DNA from 2 places in the Janthinobacterium sp. DSP2-3-3 genome. Region 1 is predicted to be linked to the other one. Evidence: riboswitches for the same ligand, from Rfam matches in the RefSeq annotation. Region 1 holds a riboswitch; the other holds the start of a gene.
What was found. A riboswitch is a leader RNA that binds a small molecule or an ion and turns the genes downstream of it on or off. The one in region 1 is predicted to bind thiamine pyrophosphate.
Positions count from the first base shown of each region.

Region 2: linked by a shared signal. The riboswitch ahead of thiC (phosphomethylpyrimidine synthase ThiC) and the one ahead of ACP7DE_RS02300 (TonB-dependent siderophore receptor) in region 1 are both predicted to bind thiamine pyrophosphate.

Region 1 is NZ_JAFCWA010000001.1:455,134-464,395, reverse strand. Features, by position in the region: gene ACP7DE_RS02320 (TetR/AcrR family transcriptional regulator) at 127-762, opposite strand; gene ACP7DE_RS02315 (DUF2867 domain-containing protein) at 830-1,348, shown strand; gene pnuC (nicotinamide riboside transporter PnuC) at 1,443-2,054, shown strand; gene ACP7DE_RS02305 (AAA family ATPase) at 2,054-2,602, shown strand; gene ACP7DE_RS02300 (TonB-dependent siderophore receptor) at 2,599-4,743, opposite strand; TPP riboswitch at 4,831-4,928, opposite strand; gene ACP7DE_RS02295 (iron-containing alcohol dehydrogenase) at 5,006-6,163, opposite strand; gene ACP7DE_RS02290 (hypothetical protein) at 6,306-6,611, shown strand; gene ACP7DE_RS02285 (Imm26 family immunity protein) at 6,705-7,184, shown strand; gene ACP7DE_RS02280 (ATP-binding protein) at 7,222-8,580, opposite strand; gene ompR (two-component system response regulator OmpR) at 8,594-9,262, opposite strand, start outside.
Region 2 is NZ_JAFCWA010000016.1:108,052-117,313, reverse strand. Features, by position in the region: gene thiD (bifunctional hydroxymethylpyrimidine kinase/phosphomethylpyrimidine kinase) at 1-224, opposite strand, end outside; gene ACP7DE_RS25250 (thiazole synthase) at 224-1,018, opposite strand; gene thiS (sulfur carrier protein ThiS) at 1,034-1,237, opposite strand; gene thiC (phosphomethylpyrimidine synthase ThiC) at 1,258-3,171, opposite strand; TPP riboswitch at 3,262-3,377, opposite strand; gene ACP7DE_RS25235 (hypothetical protein) at 3,486-3,740, opposite strand; gene ACP7DE_RS25230 (response regulator) at 3,780-4,586, opposite strand; gene ACP7DE_RS25225 (PAS domain S-box protein) at 4,615-6,858, opposite strand; gene ACP7DE_RS25220 (Crp/Fnr family transcriptional regulator) at 6,960-7,700, opposite strand; gene ACP7DE_RS25215 (putative bifunctional diguanylate cyclase/phosphodiesterase) at 7,939-9,262, shown strand, end outside.

The DNA of each region.
Region 1 (9,262 bases):
AATCAACGCCAAGCTCAAGACGGTGCAGGGTTTACGTTTAGGACTGAATCTTGAGTTGAGGGGCACTTCTGGCCTGCAGCGAAAGCGGATCTTGGTATGTATCCCGATACCGAGTTCTGTCTGATTTTATTGTTCTTGTCCCGCTTTATCCCTGGCCTGCATCAATGCCTGCACCGGCAATTGAAAAAAGCGCGGCACCATGGCTGGCGACAGGTCGTCGCCGCTCCCCGCCATGGCCAGGCGCCCGCTCAGCAGCAGCATCACGTAGCCGTGGCCCAGCGACCAGCCGGCGCTGGCGGCGGCCTTGTCCCAGCGGGGAGCGAGGCCCGCTTCGCGCACGGCCTCGCCGGCCGTTTGCAGCACATACTGAAAGCACGCTTGCGCCGCTTCCTGCAGGGCCGGGAACTGGCGCACGTCCTGGTGCTCGAACATCAGCCGGTAGTGGGCCGGCGCGGCCAGGGCGAATTCGATGTATTGCTGGCCTAGCAGCTGAAAGCGCTGCTCGGCGGGCAGGCTGCCCGGCGGCGGCAGTTCAGTCTCCCATTTGGCGATCAGGCTGGCGAAGCCGGCCGCCGCCACGTCGGCCAGCAAGGCTTCCTTGCTGGGGAAGTGGCGGTACACGGCGGCGACCGACACGCCCACCGTGCGCGCCAGTTCGCGCAGCGACAGGGCGGCGTCGTGCTGCTGCGCCAGTTGCGCGATGGCGATGGCGACCAGGGTGTCGCGCAAGTTGCCGTGATGATAGGTGCTGCTTGTCGTCATTCTATGTTATCGCTGTTCACATTGTCGTGTATGATGGCCATGTTATCACTGAAAACATCGAGAGCACATGCAAGAGATGAACATCGCCGTCCGCGCCGTGGCCTTGCCGCCGGGCGCCAGCATCGCCCCCTTGTACCAGGGCAGCAACCTGGCCGATGCGTATGCCGCCGACCTGCCGAACGCGCGCGCGCGTGAGCTGGACATGGAAAGCCTGGCGCGCCAGCTGCTGGGTAGCCAGCCGCGCTGGGCGCAATGGCTGATGGTGCTGCGCGACGCCATCGTGGCGCGCTTTGGCATCAAGACGGCCAAACAAATGGAAGGCAAGCCGGGCAAGCGCATCGGCATCTTTCGCATCTACGCCGTCAGCGACGATGAAATCATCGTGGGCGAGGACGACAGCCACCTGGATTTCCGCCTGTCCGTGCTGCGCTACCGCGACGCGGGGCGGCATGGCAGTGTCACCGTGTCCAGCGTCGTGCATTGCCACAATCGGGTGGGACGCGCTTACATCCTGCTGATCCGGCCCTTCCACAAGCTGATCGTGCAGCGTTCGCTGGCGCGCGCCGTCAAGCGCGGCTTTGCCTGAGGGGGCGGAACAGGGAAGGGCGTGACGCTGCGGGCAATCTTGCTTATTCATGGCCGGTATTGCATACTGCACCACCAGCCTCATCACGATTCCCATGAACGATACGCTTCTCCTGCTGGGTTTTGCCACCACGCCGCTTGAACTGATTTCCTTTGTCCTGGCACTGACAACTGTTGCGCTGAACATCCGCCAGAATCACTGGGCGTGGCTGTTCGCCATCATTTCCTCGGCCGCCTACGGTTTCGTCTTTTTCGAATCGCGCCTGTATGGCGACATGGCCTTGCAACTGCTGTTCATCAGCGTCTCGTTCTGGGGCTGGTACCAGTGGCTGCATCCGGCCAGCGGCGGCAAGACCCTGCCCGTCACCCGCCTCGATGGCCGTGGCTGGCTGGCCTGCGCCGCGGGCTGGCTGGTCGGTTTCCTGCTCATTGCCTGGCTGCTGACGACGACGGACACGGACGTGCCGCATGCGGATGGTTTCCTCACGGCAGGCAGCCTGGTCGGCCAGTTTTTGTTGTCGCGCAAGAAGCTGGAAAACTGGATCGTCTGGATCATCGTCGATATCCTATATGTGTGGCTGTACCTGCACAAGGACCTGACCCTGACGGCCATCCTATACGCGGTGTTTGTCGTCATGGCCAGCATCGGCTTGCTGGCTTGGAGAAAGTCGGCACCGGCCGCGCCCGATGCCATGGTGCTCAAGTGATGGCGCCTTGCGTGCGCGTGGCGATACTGGGCGCGGAATCGTCGGGCAAGTCGACCCTGGCGGCCGCCTTGGCCGAGCGCTACGGCACCGTCTGGGTGCCGGAATACTTGCGCGAGTTCGTCGAGACGCAGGGCAGGGTGCCCGTCGCAGCCGACCAGTATGGCATTGCGCTGACACAAGTCGAACGTGAAACGGCCGCTGCCGCGCAAGCGCGTCACTTCCTATTCTGTGACACGACGCCCTTGATGACGGTGGTCTACAGCCGCCATTACTTTCACGGTGCCGATGCGCAACTGGCGGCGCTGGCCGATGCCACGCAGTACGACGTGACGTTGGTGACGGCACCCGACAGCCCGTGGGTGGCCGATGGCTTGCAGCGCGAGTCGGAAGCCGTGCGCCAGCTGATCTACCGCTACTTGCTCGACGAGCTGGACGCGCGCGGCATCGTCTACCAGGTGTTGCACGACAGCCTGGAAGCGCGCCTGGAACAGGCGGCGCCTTTGCTGCAGCAGGCGCTCGCTGCGGCGCCTGTCATTTCCTTCAATTAAAAGTCGAACTGCGCCGACACCTTGAACGTGCGGCTGGCGCCAGGGTACAGATAGCCGTCCGATTCCGGCGTCACGTCGCGCCAGTAGAACTTGTCGGCCACGTTGTTGACGGCGGCGCGCAGCACGGCGCGCGTGCCGGCGATGCGCGTGGCGTAGGCGGCGCCCAGGTTGAACACGTTGTACGACGGCACGAAAGTGGTGTTGTTGTACTCAAACGCTTTCTTGCCCGCATATTCCCAGCTACCGTTGACGCTCAAGCCCGCCACCTGTTGTACGGCATAGTCCGCATGCACGGCCGCCTTGAAGGCGGGCACGTTCGGCACGCGCTTGCCATCGAGGTTTGCATTGCCCGTGTTTGATTGCTGGCTGTTCAGGGCCGTGAGCGAGACGCCCAGGTTCAGGTCGCGGGTCGCCTTGCCTTGCGCGGACAATTCCAGGCCACGGTGCTGCGCCTGGCCTTCACGCACGAAGTAGCCGGCAGCGTTCTGGAATTCCAGGCCCTTGCGGATCTGGAACAGGCTGGCCGCCAGCATGAAGTCCTGCGTCACATCCATCTTCACGCCGAATTCGATCTGCTTCGAGCGGCTCGGTGTCAGCTCTTCGTTGGCATTCATCGCCTTGCGGTCGGCCGTGCCGCCATGTTCCATGCCCTGCGAATAGGCCGCATACATGGACACATTGTCGAGCGGGGTGTAGACCAGCGATACGTTGGGCAGCAGGAAGTCGTGCTTGGCGCGGATTTCCTTGTCGGCCTTCAACACATACTGGTAGCCGTCGACATTGATATGGCGCAAGCCGCCATGCAGCTTCCAGTTTTGGGCCAGGCTGACGATATCCTGCACGAAGACGGAGTTTTCCGTATCCTTGCGCACCAGGCGCACGGGGCCTTGTACGCCCGTCGACATCTCGACTATTTGCGGGCGGTAGATGTTGCTCACGCCAGCCCAGTCGTACACGTACAGGCCGGCGCGGTCCTTGCGGCGGAAGGTCGAGACGCCGGCCGTGAATTCGTGGCGCAGGGCACCGGTGGCAAACTTGCCCTGGATCATGGCTTGTGCGCTCAGCGGCTTTTTCGTCTCGCCCAGGCTGCGGTAGTCATACACGTCGTAGTCGCCATTGCCGCAAAATCCCGGGTACAGCTCTTGCGCGCTGCAGCCATACGGGAAGGCCGTGTAGTCGTCGCGCTTGAACGAGTGCTGGTTGGCCGACACGGTGGCGTGCCAGTCGTCATTGAAGGCGTACTGGAAGCGCAGGCCGATATTGCTGGTGACGGTTTCCACGGGGCGCGTCCACGGCTGCAAGTTGAGCATGGCGTCGGCGCTGATGCCGGTCGGCAAGGTGGTGTTATTCAGTAGCTGGAAGCCGGGCGCCGTCGCCTGTGCCTTGTCCTGGTAGTCGGCATCGATTTGCAGCAGCGCTTGCGGCGATATTTGCCAGTCGAAGGCGCCGGAAATGAAACGACGGTTGCCATCCGCACCCTTGATGTAGGAACGCAGGCGCTCGGCAGCCACGTTGACCCTGTAGCCGAAGCGCGTGTCTTCCAGGCGGCCGCCCAGGTCGACGGCGCCGTACAGGGTGCCCCGTTCGCGCGTTTCCACGGTGACCGTGCGCAGCGGCGCGGCGGTGGGGCGCTTGACGATGAAATCGATCACGCCGCCCGGTGCGGCCACGCCCGCCTGCAAGCCGGCCAAGCCCTTCAGCACTTCGATGCGCTCCTTGTTTTCCAGCGGAATTTGCGTGTCGCCGGGAATGGCCACGCCATCCTTGCGGTAGCTGGAATTGTTGTCGAGCTTGAAGCCGCGGATGGAAAATTGCTCCGCATAGCCGACGGCGTTGTAGGCGTCGTTGATGCTGGTGTCGAGCTTGACGGCATCGCTGAGATTGCGGATTTGCAAGTCCTGCATGTCTTTTTGCGAAATGACGGTGACGGACGCCGGCGTCTGCAGCAGCGGGGCGTCGGAAAAACCGCCCACGGAGGCGCGCTTGGCGGCTGGCGCCTTGCTGGCCGTGACGACAACTTCGGTCATGCTTGGCGTATCGGCCGACACTTCGGCGGTGTCATTCGCGGCCAGGGCAGGCGTGGCAAACGCGTGCAGGATGGCCAGGGTCAGAACAGAAATAGATAAATTCGGTGTGGACATAGATTGCTCGTGGTTCAAGCCGTCTCCGGGAAAAGAGCACGGCAGGCTGCTTGTTCGGCTGGCGCCAACGCAGGAGCTATCAAAGGAGGGAGGTACTTTGCGCTTTCCTTCGCTGGCATTATCCAGATCAGGTACGAAGGGTATCTCTCACCCGGATGACTGCTCCAGGACCCCTAGCGAAATGACAGCTTAGCATGAAGCACGGCCAGCTGTCCCGCTGGCTGACCGTTTTACAACAGTGTGGCAGATTCTATAAACTAAGCTACAGGCTCAGTTCCAGCACCTTGCGGCTGACGGCGGGCGTGATGTCGCGCTGTTCGCCCAGCGCCGTCATGCCGTGCGCTTCCAGGGCGGACACGACGGCATCCACGCTGGCATGGTTCAAGCCGTAGTCGGCCAAACGCGTCTTGACGCCCATGTGGCGGAAGAAAAATTCCGTGCGCGCGATGGCCGCCTCGATGCGGCCATCTTCGTCGCCGCCATCGAGGCCCCAGACGCGGGCCGCATATTGCAGCAGCTTGGCGCGCTTGGCCTGCTTGCGCACGCGCAGCATGCTGGGCAGGATGATGGCCAGGGTTTGCGCGTGATCCAGTTCATACAGGGCCGTCAATTCGTGGCCGATGGCGTGCGTGGACCAGTCCTGCGGCACGCCCACGCCGATCAGGCCGTTCAAGGCCAGGGTGGCGCTCCACATCACGTTGGCGCGCACGTCGTAGTCGTCCGGGTGCGACAGGGCTTTCGGGCCTTCCTCAATCAGCGTCAGCAGAATGCCTTCGGCGAAGCGGTCTTGCACCGAGGCATTCACCGGGTAGGTCAGATACTGCTCCATGACATGCGCAAACGCATCGACGACGCCATTGCCCACCTGGCGCAGCGGCAAGGTAAATGTTTTCGACGGGTCCAGCACGGAGAACTTCGGATATACCTTGCGGCTCATGAACGAGCGCTTTTCCTGCGTGGCCTTGCGCGTGATCACGGCCGAGCCATTCATTTCGGAACCCGTGGCCGGTAACGTCAAGACCGTGCCGAAGGGCAGGGCGGCCTCGACGATCTTGCCGCCTTTGGCCAGGATGTCCCACGCCTCGCCCTCGTGCAGGGCGGCGGCGGCGATGAACTTCGTGCCATCGACCACGGAGCCGCCGCCGACGGCCAGCAGGAAATCGATGCGCTCGCTTTTCACGAGGGCCACGGCCTGCATCAGGGTTTCATAGCTGGGATTGGGTTCGATGCCGGCAAATTCGAGCACCGTATGGCCGGCCAGCGCCGCCCTGACTTCATCGTAGACGCCGTTCTGCTTGATGCTGCCGCCGCCATAGGTCATCAGGACCCGCGCCTGCGGCGGGATCAGGCCGGCGATGGCGGCGATCTGGCCCTGGCCGAAGAGGATTTGCGTCGGATTGTAAAAGTCGAAATTGAACATGGGGCTCCTGCCGCTGAGGTTTAGGCTGTTGCTGAGCCATGATTATGGCCGAATGGGTGGAAACGTGTCGTGGACGCTTGAGCTTTTTGCCCGCACGGTGGAGAATGCAGCCGATGTCACCACCACGCGAAAAGGAATGCGCATGACCACCGTCCCACTGGAAGAATCAGGCTTGCCGGCCACGGCACTCGACATGCACCGCGCCATCGGCGCAACCATCGCTGCACTGCAGGCGCTGGACTTGAACAGCCAGCGTTTCGAAGCATGCACGGACCCGGAACTGCGCCGCGTGCTCGCGCATGCAGGCGACACCAGCCGCAAGGAAGCGGCCATGCTGCTCGAATGGATGCGCCGCCGCGACGCGCGCCTGGACACGGCCATGAAAGAAGCGCTGTTCAAGGCGGGGCCGATTGTTGCCCAGTATCACTATGACGAGAAAATAGTGTAACTATTGGTTTGTTGCTGTGGCGTACCATGCGCCACTTTCGCCTTGCATCGCGTAGACTGTGCCCCGAACACGATTTTGGGGGAGTTTGCAACGATGAGATCATTACCATACCGAGAAGGCAGCTGGTTTGCCGTGCCCCTGCCGGGCGGCGGCTATGCCGTCGGCGTGGTGGCGCGCAGGGCGCCTGCCGGGCGCATCATGCTGGCATATATGTTCGGCCCGAAGCGCGATACTTTGCCGAGCCTGGAAGAACTGGAAGGCTTGCGGCCGGAACAGGCCGTGCGCCGACTGCGTACGGGCGACATGGCCTTGCTCAACGAGCGCTGGCCCCTGCTGGGCGACAGCGGCCACTGGGAGCGCGATGCCTGGCCCATGCCGGCCTTTATCCGCCGCAATGAATCCTTGCAACGCGCCTGGCGCGCCAGCTATGCGGATGCCGACCCTGCCAAGCTGAACCGTGAGGAATCGATTCCCTTCGATACGCCGGGCATGGAAAGCGATTCGCTGTACGGCTACGGGGCGACGGAATTGTTGATGAATAAATTGCTGGCGCCGGAGCGGGCGTCCGCCTGAAAGCAGGGCACGGCATGGCCGTGCCGTGCCCCTTCGCTTACACCGCTGGCAAGCTGATCTGAAACGCCAGGCCGCCGCCTTCGCGGTTACGCACTTGTAAGTCAGCGCCATGGCGCAGCAGCACGCGGTCGACGATGGCCAGGCCCAGCCCGGCGCCATTTGCTTGCCCGCGCGCCGTGTCGAGGCGGGTGAACGGTTTCAGCAGTTGCTCGATCTTTTCCGCCGGCACGCCGGTGCCATGGTCTTGCACCTCGATAATCACCTTTTTCATGCCGTGGCTGGTGCGCACCTGGCAGGCGATATCGATTTCCGTTACGTCGCTGCCCGGCGTCTTGCCATAGCGGCGCGCATTCTCGATCAGGTTGTTCAGCACGCGGCGCAAGTCGGTGGGATTGCCCATCGCATGCGCGCCTTCGGCGATGCTGGCATTGATCTTCAGGTCCGGCAGGCGCATCGCCTCGCGCGTCATGTCGCTGAGCAAGCCGCTCAGGTCGACATCGGTAAAGCTCGACGCTTCCGTCGGCTTGGCATAGTCGAGGAACTGGCCGATGATGGCGTCCATTTGCCCGATATCGGACTGGATGCCTACACGCGCCTCGTCCGACAGGTTCGCCATTTCCACTTCCAGCAGCATGCGCGCCAGCGGCGTGCGCAAGTCGTGCGAAATGCCGGCCAAAATCACGGCGCGGTCCGATTCCACCTGCTTCAAATCATCGACCATCTGGTTGAAGCTGCGGTTCGCCTCGATGATTTCGATCGGGCCTTTTTCCGGCAGCAGCGCCGGCTGCTTGCCCTTGGCGATGTCGCGCGCGGCCGCCGTCAAACGCGACAGCGGTAAATTGATCAGGCTGGAAATGATGGCTGCGCCCAGCAGCGATAGCAGGGATACCAGGCTGGCCCAGCCCAGCCACTGAAAGCCCGTCAGGCCGCGCAGGCGCTCGCGGTCCAGCATCAGCCAGTATTCATCGTCATCGATCTTGAAGCTGACCCAGAAACCGGCCACGCCGTTGACGCGCGCGGAAAAGCGCGTGTCCTTGCCCAGCTTGGCTTTCACCTGCGCCTCGATCTCGGGCATCAGGTAATTGTCGGGCGGCGGCTCGATGCGGTCGTCCTCTTCCAGCGAGAAGATGCGGATGCCTTCATTGCTGACGAGGTCGAACAGCAGCTCGCGCCGCAGCTCGGGTGCCGAGTGCGTCAGTGCCGCATGCGTGATGGTGACGACGGAAATGATCTGGGCGGAAATCTGCTGCGCCTGCGGCTCGCGCTGGATGACGGAAATCATGCCGATCCAGGTGATCATGCTGACCGTGGTCAAGGTGCCGAGCAGCAAAAAGGTGCGCCAGAAGAGGCCGCTTTTCAGCCGCGCCAGGCTGATATCGGGAACAAGCTTCATCATGCCTTGCCTGCGATCAGCGCGGCTGTCCGTCCGGGATGAAGACGTAGCCCAGGCCCCACACGGTCTGGATGAACAGCGGGCTCGACGGATCGGGTTCGATCAGCTTGCGCAGGCGCGAGATTTGCACGTCCAGGCTGCGGTCGAATACTTCGTATTCGCGGCCACGCGCCAGTTCCATCAGTTTCTCGCGCGACAGCGGCTGGCGCGCATGGCGGGCAAACACTTTCAACACGGAAAACTCACCTGTTGTCAGGGGCACCGTTTCGCCATTCTTTTTCAGGGTGCGCGTGCCCAGGTCCAGCACGAAGTCGCCGAATTCGAAGGTTTGCGGCGTTTCCGACGGCGCGCCCGGAATTTCATCGGGACCCTTGCGGCGCAGCACGGCGCCGATGCGGGCCACCAATTCGCGCGGATTGAACGGTTTCGGCAGGTAGTCGTCGGCGCCCATTTCCAGGCCCACGATGCGGTCCACGTCTTCGCCCTTGGCCGTCAGCATGATGATCGGTGTCTGGTCACCCGCGCCGCGCAGGCGGCGGCAGATCGACAGGCCGTCTTCGCCGGGCAGCATCAAATCGAGCACCAGCAAGTCGTAGCGTTCGCGCAGCCACAGTTTGTTCATGGCCGTCGCGCTCTCTGCCGTGAAGACATTGAAACCCTGTTCAGTCAGGTAGCGGCGCAGCAG
Region 2 (9,262 bases), on a different contig from region 1:
TCGATCAACGCCTGCGCCTGGCGGCGCAGCAATTCCGGCGCCACCGGTTCGACAGCAAACACGCGATCGTTGTCCTGCACCGTCAGCGCCGTGATCACCGGCAGCGCATGCGCGCCCTGCGCCGCAATGGCCATAATGTCGGCGGCCAGACCGGCGCCGCCTGACGGGTCGAGACCGGCAAACACCAGCACAACCGGACGATACGGCAGACGCTGTTGTCCCATCACGCCAGGTGGCCCGCCATCGGCGACGACGGCGAAGCGGCGAACTTTCTCGGCATGCGTCCCGCCAGAAACGCCTCGCGCCCGGCCCGCACGGCCAGCTTCATCGCATGCGCCATGCGCACGGGGTCGCGCGCGCCGGCAATGGCCGTATTCATCAGCACACCGTCGCAACCGAGCTCCATGGCGATGGCCGCATCCGACGCCGTGCCCACGCCAGCATCGACGAGCACGGGCACTTTGGCCTGGTCTATGATCAGCGACAAGTTCCACGGATTCAAGATGCCCATGCCCGAGCCGATCAGGGACGCCAGCGGCATGACGGCCACGCAGCCGATGTCTTCCAGAATCTTTGCCTGGATGGGGTCGTCGCTGCAGTAGACCATCACGTCAAAGCCATCCTTGACCAGCGCTTCGGCTGCGATCAGGGTTTCCGGCATGTGCGGAAACAGGGTCTTTTCATCGCCCAGCACTTCCAGTTTCACCAGATTGCGCCCACCCAGCAGCTCGCGCGCCAGTTGCAAGGTGTAGACGGCATCTTTCGCGTTGTAGCAGCCGGCCGTGTTCGGCAATATCGTGTACCGGTCGGGCGGCACGAAATCGAGCAGGCTGGGCGCGTTCGGGTCTTGGCCGATATTCACGCGGCGTATCGCCACCGTGATGATTTGCGCTTCCGCCGCGTCCGTCGCTTCGCGCGTCTGCGGCAAGTCCTTGTACTTGCCGCTACCGACCAGCAGGCGTGATTGATATTGCTTGCCTGCGATGGTCAGCAGGTCGTCGTTGTTATTACTTGTCATTGCTTTTTCCTTAGTCTAGCCGCCGCCGATGGCGCGTACAATTTCAACTTGGTCTTGCACCTGCAAGACCTGTCCCGGCCACGCCTTGCGCGGCACCACGTTACGGTTGACGGCCAGCGCCAGCGCCTGGTTTTCCAACGACAGCGCGGCGATCAATTGATCCAGGGTTTGCCCCGGCGGCACCTGGTGCGGTGCGCCGTTGAGCGTGATGGATATCAATGCAGGCATCACGCTCTCCTTCAGACCTTGCGGTACAGCTCGGCACCGTTCTTGATGAACTCGATGGCCTTGATTTCCATGCCCTGCTTGAGCGCCTTGTCTTCCGCGATGCCCATGCCGGCCGCGTACTCGCGCACTTCCTGCGTGATCTTCATCGAGCAGAAGTGCGGGCCGCACATGGAGCAGAAATGCGCCACCTTGGCCGAATCCTTGGGCAAGGTTTCATCGTGGAATTCGCGCGCCTTGTCCGGGTCCAGGCCGATGTTGAACTGGTCGTCCCAGCGGAATTCGAAACGGGCTTTCGACAGGGCATTGTCGCGGATTTGCGCACCCGGATGGCCTTTCGCCAGGTCGGCTGCGTGCGCCGCGATTTTGTAGGTGATGATGCCATCCTTGACGTCCGCCTTGTTGGGCAGGCCCAGGTGTTCCTTCGGCGTCACGTAGCACAGCATGGCCGTGCCATACCAGCCGATCATGGCCGCGCCGATGCCGGAAGTGATGTGGTCGTAGCCGGGCGCAATGTCGGTGGTCAACGGCCCCAGCGTGTAGAACGGTGCTTCGCCGCACTGCTCCAGCTGCAAGTCCATGTTTTCCTTGATCAGCTGCATGGGCACGTGGCCCGGGCCTTCGATCATCACTTGCACGTCGTGCTTCCAAGCCACTTGCGTCAGCTCGCCCAGGGTCTTCAGTTCGCCCAGCTGCGCTTCATCGTTGGCATCGTAGATGGAGCCGGGGCGCAAGCCGTCGCCCAGCGAGAACGAGACGTCATATGCCTTCATGATTTCGCAGATGTCTTCGAAATGCGTGTACAGGAACGATTCCTGGTGGTGCGCCAGGCACCATTTCGCCATGATGGAGCCGCCGCGCGAGACGATGCCGGTCAAGCGCTTGGCCGTCATCGGCACGTAGCGCAGCAGCACGCCCGCGTGGATGGTGAAATAGTCGACGCCCTGCTCGGCCTGCTCGATCAGGGTGTCGCGGAAAATTTCCCAAGTCAGATCTTCGGCCTTGCCATTGACCTTTTCCAGCGCCTGGTAAATGGGCACGGTGCCGATGGGTACGGGGCTGTTGCGCACGATCCATTCGCGCGTTTCGTGGATATGCTTGCCGGTGGACAAGTCCATCACATTGTCGCCACCCCAGCGGATGGCCCAGGTCATCTTTTCCACTTCCTCGCCTATCGACGAGGTGACGGCCGAATTGCCGATGTTCGCGTTGATTTTCACCAGGAAATTGCGGCCGATAATCATCGGCTCGACTTCCGGGTGGTTGATGTTGGCGGGAATGATGGCGCGGCCGCGGGCGATTTCCTCGCGCACGAATTCCGGCGTGATTTCGGCCGGGATGCTGGCGCCGAACGACTGGCCAGGGTGCTGGCGGCCCATCAGCTCGGCCAGGCGTTCGCCCATGGGGCCGGAGGCTTTCAACTCCTTCAAGTACTCTCCGCGGCGCATGTTTTCACGGATGGCAACGAATTCCATTTCCGGCGTGATGATGCCGCGCCGGGCATAGTGCATCTGCGTCACATTGGTGCCCGCCTTGGCGCGGCGCGGCTTGCGGTGCAGGTTGAAACGCAGTTCGGCCAGCTTCGGGTCCGCCAGGCGGGCAATGCCATAGTCGGAAGTGGGGCCGGGCAGCTCTTCCGTGTCGGCCCGCTCCATGATCCACGGCAGGCGCGGCGTATCGAGACCCGAGCGGATGTCGATGTTCACGTCCGGGTCCGTGTAGGGGCCGGAGGTGTCGTAGACGTAGATCGGTGGATTCTTTTCGCCGCCAAACGACGCTTCCGTGTCGGACTGGCTGATCTGGCGCATGGGCACGCGGATGTCGGGGCGGCTGCCTTGCACGTAAATCTTGCGCGAATTGGGCAGCGGCGCGATGGCGGCTTCGTCGACCGTGGCGGTGGCGGAGAGGAATTTCAGGTTGGCGTTCATTTTGGCTCCTTGGCTAGACTTGCAGCTAGACTATTTATAGCCTGGAGCCAGCTAAGGAGGTTCGGCTGCGCGCACGCGGAAAAGCGGGGTGCGTTCATCCTAAAGCTTCCCTTCGCTGGCATTATCCAGATCAGGTTCGGAGGGTATTTCTCACCCGCGCTTGCACCGTGTTTCCACAGCGAAAGGCAGGACCCCTAGCGTTTGCCGCCTTGCGGCAGCGAGCCAATTATACGCGGTTCACGCCGCGCGGCCAGATGATTTCTTGCAGCTGTCGTCTTTGTGCATCTGCTGCAATGCAGCAGATGCCAGCACGCTTATTTCTTCTTGCCCCAGCGCCAGCTGGTCGGTTCGCCCTTCAGCTGGCAAATGAAAATGAGCACGGCAACGATGGCCGCTTCATACACGATGTAGCCGACCAGCATGGTTTGCGGGGGAAACAGGAACGCGCCGCAGGCGAACAGTGCCAGCGCGGCCAGGAACACCAGCCAGCCCTGCCAGGTGATGGGCAAGCCCCAGCCCCAGCCATAGGTCTTGGCGGGAAACCAGTAGGAGGGAGATTTGTCAGCCATGATGCTTTCCTTGTGGATGTGAATATCCACAAGTATAAATCAGGCGATACGCAAGCGTTCCGTGACATCGAGGCCGATGCCGCGGTAGCCGATGAAGCGGCTGCCATTATCGAACATCGGTTCGCCGCTGACCTGCAGATACTGCGTGCTGCCATCGAGGTTGGCGCGGCTGTAGATGAAGTCGAGGAAGGGTTCACGCGCGGCAATCTTGGCGTCGAGCAAGGCGCGCTCGGTGGCGTTCCAGCGCTGCGGCTCTGCTTCGCTGCCGATGCCCAGCATTTCGGCCACGGGGCCGGAAAAGCGCGTCAGATTGCCCTGCGCATCCTGTTCCCAGTACCAATCGGACGACAGTTCCGTGAAGCGCTGGAAGCGCGCTTCGCTTTCGCGCAGTTCCGCCGTGCGCTCTTCCACCATCTGTTCCAGCGACTTGTTGTATTCGGCCAGCTTCTGGTACAGCAAACGCACTTCCAGCATGTTGTGGATGCGCGTCTTCACTTCCACCAAGTCGAAGGGTTTGCTGACGAAGTCCTTGGCGCCCGCCTGCAGCGCGCGCAGCTTGTGGCCGGGCTGGGCCGTGATCACCAGCACGGGCAGATAACTGCCCGCCTCGATGTCGCGCAAGCCTTCCATGACTTCGAAGCCATCCATTTCCGGCATCTGCAAGTCGAGCAGGATCAGGTCGTAGCGGTGCTGCTGGTGCAGCGCGTGCACGGCTTGTGGGTCCATGGTGGAAGTGATGCGCGTGTAGCCGGCATTGCGCAGCACCTGTTCCAGCAGCATGACGTTGGCTTCCTGGTCGTCAACGATGAGAATGCTGGCGTTCAGGATCTCGGTGGCTTGAAGCATGGCGGTATTCCTAAAATGAAGTGCTGAATTAGCGTACTGCGTGAGTGTCATCGACCAGGCCGTGCGCGGCCGCATGGTGCAGGGCTACGTCGAGCGCCTCCATGAATTCGACGACCTTGATCGGCTTGGTCAGGTAGCGGAAGAAGCCCGCTTCCAGGCCTTTCTCGATGTCGCGCGGCACCGCGTTGGCCGACAGGGCCATCACGGGAATGTGGCTGGTGAGCGGATCGTCGTGCAAGATGCGCAAGGCGCCATAGCCGCTGATGCCGGGCAGGTTGATATCCATCAAGATCACGTCCGGCTGATACGTGCGCGCCAGGTCGATGCCCAGATGCGCATCGATGGCGGTCAGCAGTTTCAAATCGCTGCGGCGGGCGATCAATTGCTCCACCAGCGCCAGGTTGGCCGGATTGTCTTCCACGTACAGCAAGGTGCGCTGGGTTTCCTGGTCTTCCGGTGCCACAGGCAAGACCTCGCCCGGTTCCAAATGCAATTCGGGCGCGCGCGAGGCCTTGAATTCGACCCAGAAAGTGGTGCCCAGGCCCACCGTGCTGTCGACGCCAATCTGGCCGCCCATCAGTTCGACCAGCTGCTTGGTGACGACCAGGCCGATGCCCGTGCCCTCTTCCGTGCTGCTTTCCTGACCCAGGCGGTTGAAAGGCTGGAACAGCTGACTCATCTGTTCGGCGTTCAAGCCGGCGCCGCTGTCGCTGACGCTGGTGCGCACTTTGTCGCCGCGCTGGCGGCAATCGACTTTCACGCTGCCGCCGCTCTGGTTGTACTTGATGGCGTTCGACAGCAGATTGATCATCACCTGTTTTACGCGCGTACGGTCGGCATGCACATAAAAAGCCTGGCCGCAGCGGGGGAAATGCATGCTGATGCCGCGTTTTTCCGCCTGCGGCGCGATCATCGCCTGGCAATCCTGCAGCACGTCAAGCAAGGACATCGCCTCTTCCGACATGGTGACCTTGCCCGATTCGATCATGGCCAGGTCGAGGATTTCATTGATCAAACGCAAAAGATACCAGCCGCCCTTGAGGATCTGGTCGATCGAGCGCTGCTGCGGCACGCTCGGTGCCGGCGTCTCAGACGCCATCAGCTGGGCAAAGCCCAGCACGGCGTTCAAGGGCGTGCGCAATTCATGGCTCATGCTCGACAGAAACTCGGACTTCGCCAGGTTCGCCTTTTCCGCCGCCTGGCGGGCCTTTTCCATTTCGATATTCGTGTCTTGCAACGCTAGTTCGAACTGCTTGCGTTCCGTCACGTCGCGCGCGGCGGCAAACACGCCCTGCAGCTTGCGGTTGCGGTCGTGGAAGGTCGAGGCGTTGTACGACACTACCGTCTGCTTGCCGTCACGTGCCAGGGCCGTCAGCTCGTAATTGGTCACTTTGCCTTCACGCAACACGCGCGCGATGGCTTCCTCGGCCCGGTCCGGTTCCGTAAAGTAATTCTTGCACGGCGCGCCGATCAATTCGTCGCGCGTACAGCCCGTCAGCGCTTCCATCTGCTGGTTGACGTCGCTGATGATGCCGCGCGGGTCCGTCGTCATCAGAGCGTCGATATTCGATTCAATCAGCGAGCGCGTATAGAACTGCTGCTCGCGCAAGCGCTGGTCCAGCAGCGCCTGTTCCGCCTCGACCTGCTTGCGCGCCGTATTATCTGTGCCGATCAGCAAGTAACCGATGACCTTGCTCTGCGCGTCGCGCAGGGCAGTCACGGACACGATGGCGGGGAAGCGGCTGCCATCCTTGCGGATGTAGGTCAGCTCATAAATGTCTTCGATACCGCGCGTGGCCTTGAACACCAGCGCTTCCACGCCGGGCGTGATGACGGTATCGAGTTCCGAGCTGAGGGCGGCGGCGCGCGCAATGATTTCTTGCGCGTCGGAAATACCGGCCGGCGTCAACTTGTCGACCACGTCGCTCGCTTCATAGCCGAGCATGCGTTCGGCGCCCACATTGAAAATCTGGATAACGCCCTGCGCATCGGTGGCGATGCAAGAGAAATTGGCGCTGTTGAAGATCGCATCCTGCAAGGCGCCCGCCTTGAGCAGCTGGCGCGGCAGGCTGGCCGCCACCGTGCGCCGGTACAGTGCCGCGAGCAGCATCAGCAGCAGAAATACCAGCGCGTCGATGGCGCATGCCGTCTCGAACGGCGCGCGCCAGGCCAGCGCGCCGACGGCCAGCAGCACGACGGCGCTGAACGAAAATGCCAGCGCCATGGGCCAGCGCGAGGGCGCGCGCGGGGGGATATTTTCGACAGATTGCATGATGAGCCTGGGCAATGACTACGATAAGAGGAAGAATGTGGTACTTAATGCAATTTTCAGTGCGGCAATTTTCAGTGCGGCAATGTTCAGTGCGGCAGTGTTCAGTGCGCCTGGCGCTGGCGCACGTCCGACAGCAGACGCGTGAACTCCTTCTTCACCACGCCATAGCATTCGCACACATTGCCTTCGAGACCGGCGCGGTCCAGCACGGAGATATGGCCGCGCCGGTAACTGATGAAGCCACGCGCCTGCAAGCGCCCGGCCGCTTCCGTCACGCCTTCGCGGCGCACGCCCAACATATTGGCGATGAGTTCCTGCGTCATGGTCAGTTCGCGGTTCGGCAGGCGGTCCATGGTCAGCAGTAGCCAGCGGCACAGCTGCTGCTCCACCGTATGGTGGCGGTTGCACACGGCCGTCTGCGACATTTGCGTGATCAAGGCTTGCGTATAGCGCAGCAGCAAGCGCATGACGGGGCCGGCGCGGTCGAATTCTTCCATCAGCAGGTGCGCCTTCAAGCGATAGCCGACGCCTCCCGTCTGCACGACGGCGCGGCTGGGGGTCGAGTTGCCGCCCATAAACAGCGACACGCCCACCACGCCTTCATTACCCACGCCGGCGATTTCCGACGAGCCGCCATTTTCCAGCAGATAGTGAAGAGAAACGATGGCGGTGGTGGGAAAGTACACATGCTGCAGCTTGTCGCCCGAATCGTAGATCACGTCGCCCAGCAGCATGGAGACTTGCTCCAGATGGGGGGCCAGGCGCGCGAAATCGGCGTCGAGCATGGCGGCGAGTAAATGGTTTTGATTCGGGTTGTGCAGCTGGGCATGCGGACTCGACATGGGCAGTTTTCCTGGTTTCCAGTCGTCAGCTAGGGGATAAATGAAAGACGTCCGAACGAGGGCCGCTATATGCAGCAGCCTAACACGGCGTTTGCACAAGCATGCGACTATATTTCTTGCGGGTATGGTTGTCTGTTCGCCAGCGAACGGACGGCCACGTGCCCCGCGCCCTACAGTCAGTCACTGCCAGGGCTGCCGGATCATGGATCGGCACCGGCGCTGCCTACCGGACGCCATCATGCAATCATTCTTCACACGCATCTCCATTTCCGTTTCCACCTCCGCACTGATCACCTTGGCGGTCGGGCTGTGCCTGACGGCCCTGTGCTACGCCTCGGCGCGCCAGATCGAGTCGGAAAGCAGCCGGCTGCTGCTGCTGCAGTACTACGCCAGCGCTCACGCGCTGGGCACCGCCCTGCTGCCCGCCAGCGGCATGAGCCTGGACGCCAACCATCGCGGTTCTCTGTACGTGCTGCTGGGCGGATTACTGTCGAGCCTGCTGGCAACGGCGTATGTGTTTCAGCTGGTGTCGCGCAATGTCGTGATTGCCCGCATCACGGGCGAACGCACGGCAGCGCTGCAGTTTGCCAACTTGCGCCTGTCTGAAGACATCGCCGCGCGCATGCACAATGAAAAGTCGCTGCGTTTGCGCGAACGCATCATCGAAGTCTCGGCCAATGCCGTCATCCTGTGCAGCGCCGATGCGCCGGGCTTCCTGATTGAATACGTCAACCCCGCCTTCGAGCGCATCACCGGCTATGCGGCCGGCGAAGTCATTGGCCAGCGCCTGGAAGACTTGCAGGGTCCCGAGCAAGGGCGGCAAGACATGCATGAGATTACAGCCGCCCTGCGCGAACAGCGCGAAGGCAAGGCCATCGTGCGCAATTTCCGTAAGGATGGCAGTTGCTACTGGAGCGAATTGTTCGTCGCGCCCGTGCGCGAAGATGGCGATGGCCCCGTCAGCCACTTTGTTGTAGCACAATACGACATCAGCACCGTCATGCGCTTCGAACAGGAGATGGAATTCCAGGCCAGGCACGATATCCTCACAGGCCTGGCCAACCGGGCACTACTGCGCGAACGGCTGGAGCAGGCGATGGCCGTGACGCGCCGCAACGGCCTGCCCCTGTGGGTGGTGTTCATCGACCTCGACCGTTTTAAATTCGTCAACGATACCCTGGGCCACGACGCCGGCGACCTGGTGCTAAAAAACGTGGCAGAGCGCCTGCGCGACGCCACGCGCGAAGTCGACACGGTGGCGCGCCTGGGTGGCGACGAATTCGTGCTGCTGCTGCCCCAGCATGGCAATGGCGAACCGGGCGCCGCCATCCTGCAGCGCATCCAGGACGCCGTGGCGCAGCCGCTGCAACTGGGCGAATATGAATTCTTTCTCAGCTGCTGCATGGGCGTGGCCGTGTATCCCGACGATGGCCAGGATGCCGACACGCTGATCAAGCATGCCGACATCGCCATGTACCGCGCCAAGGAACAAGGACGGGGCCACTGGCAATTCTATGCCTCGAGCATGAATGCGGGCACCCTGGAGCGGCTGGGACTGGAAA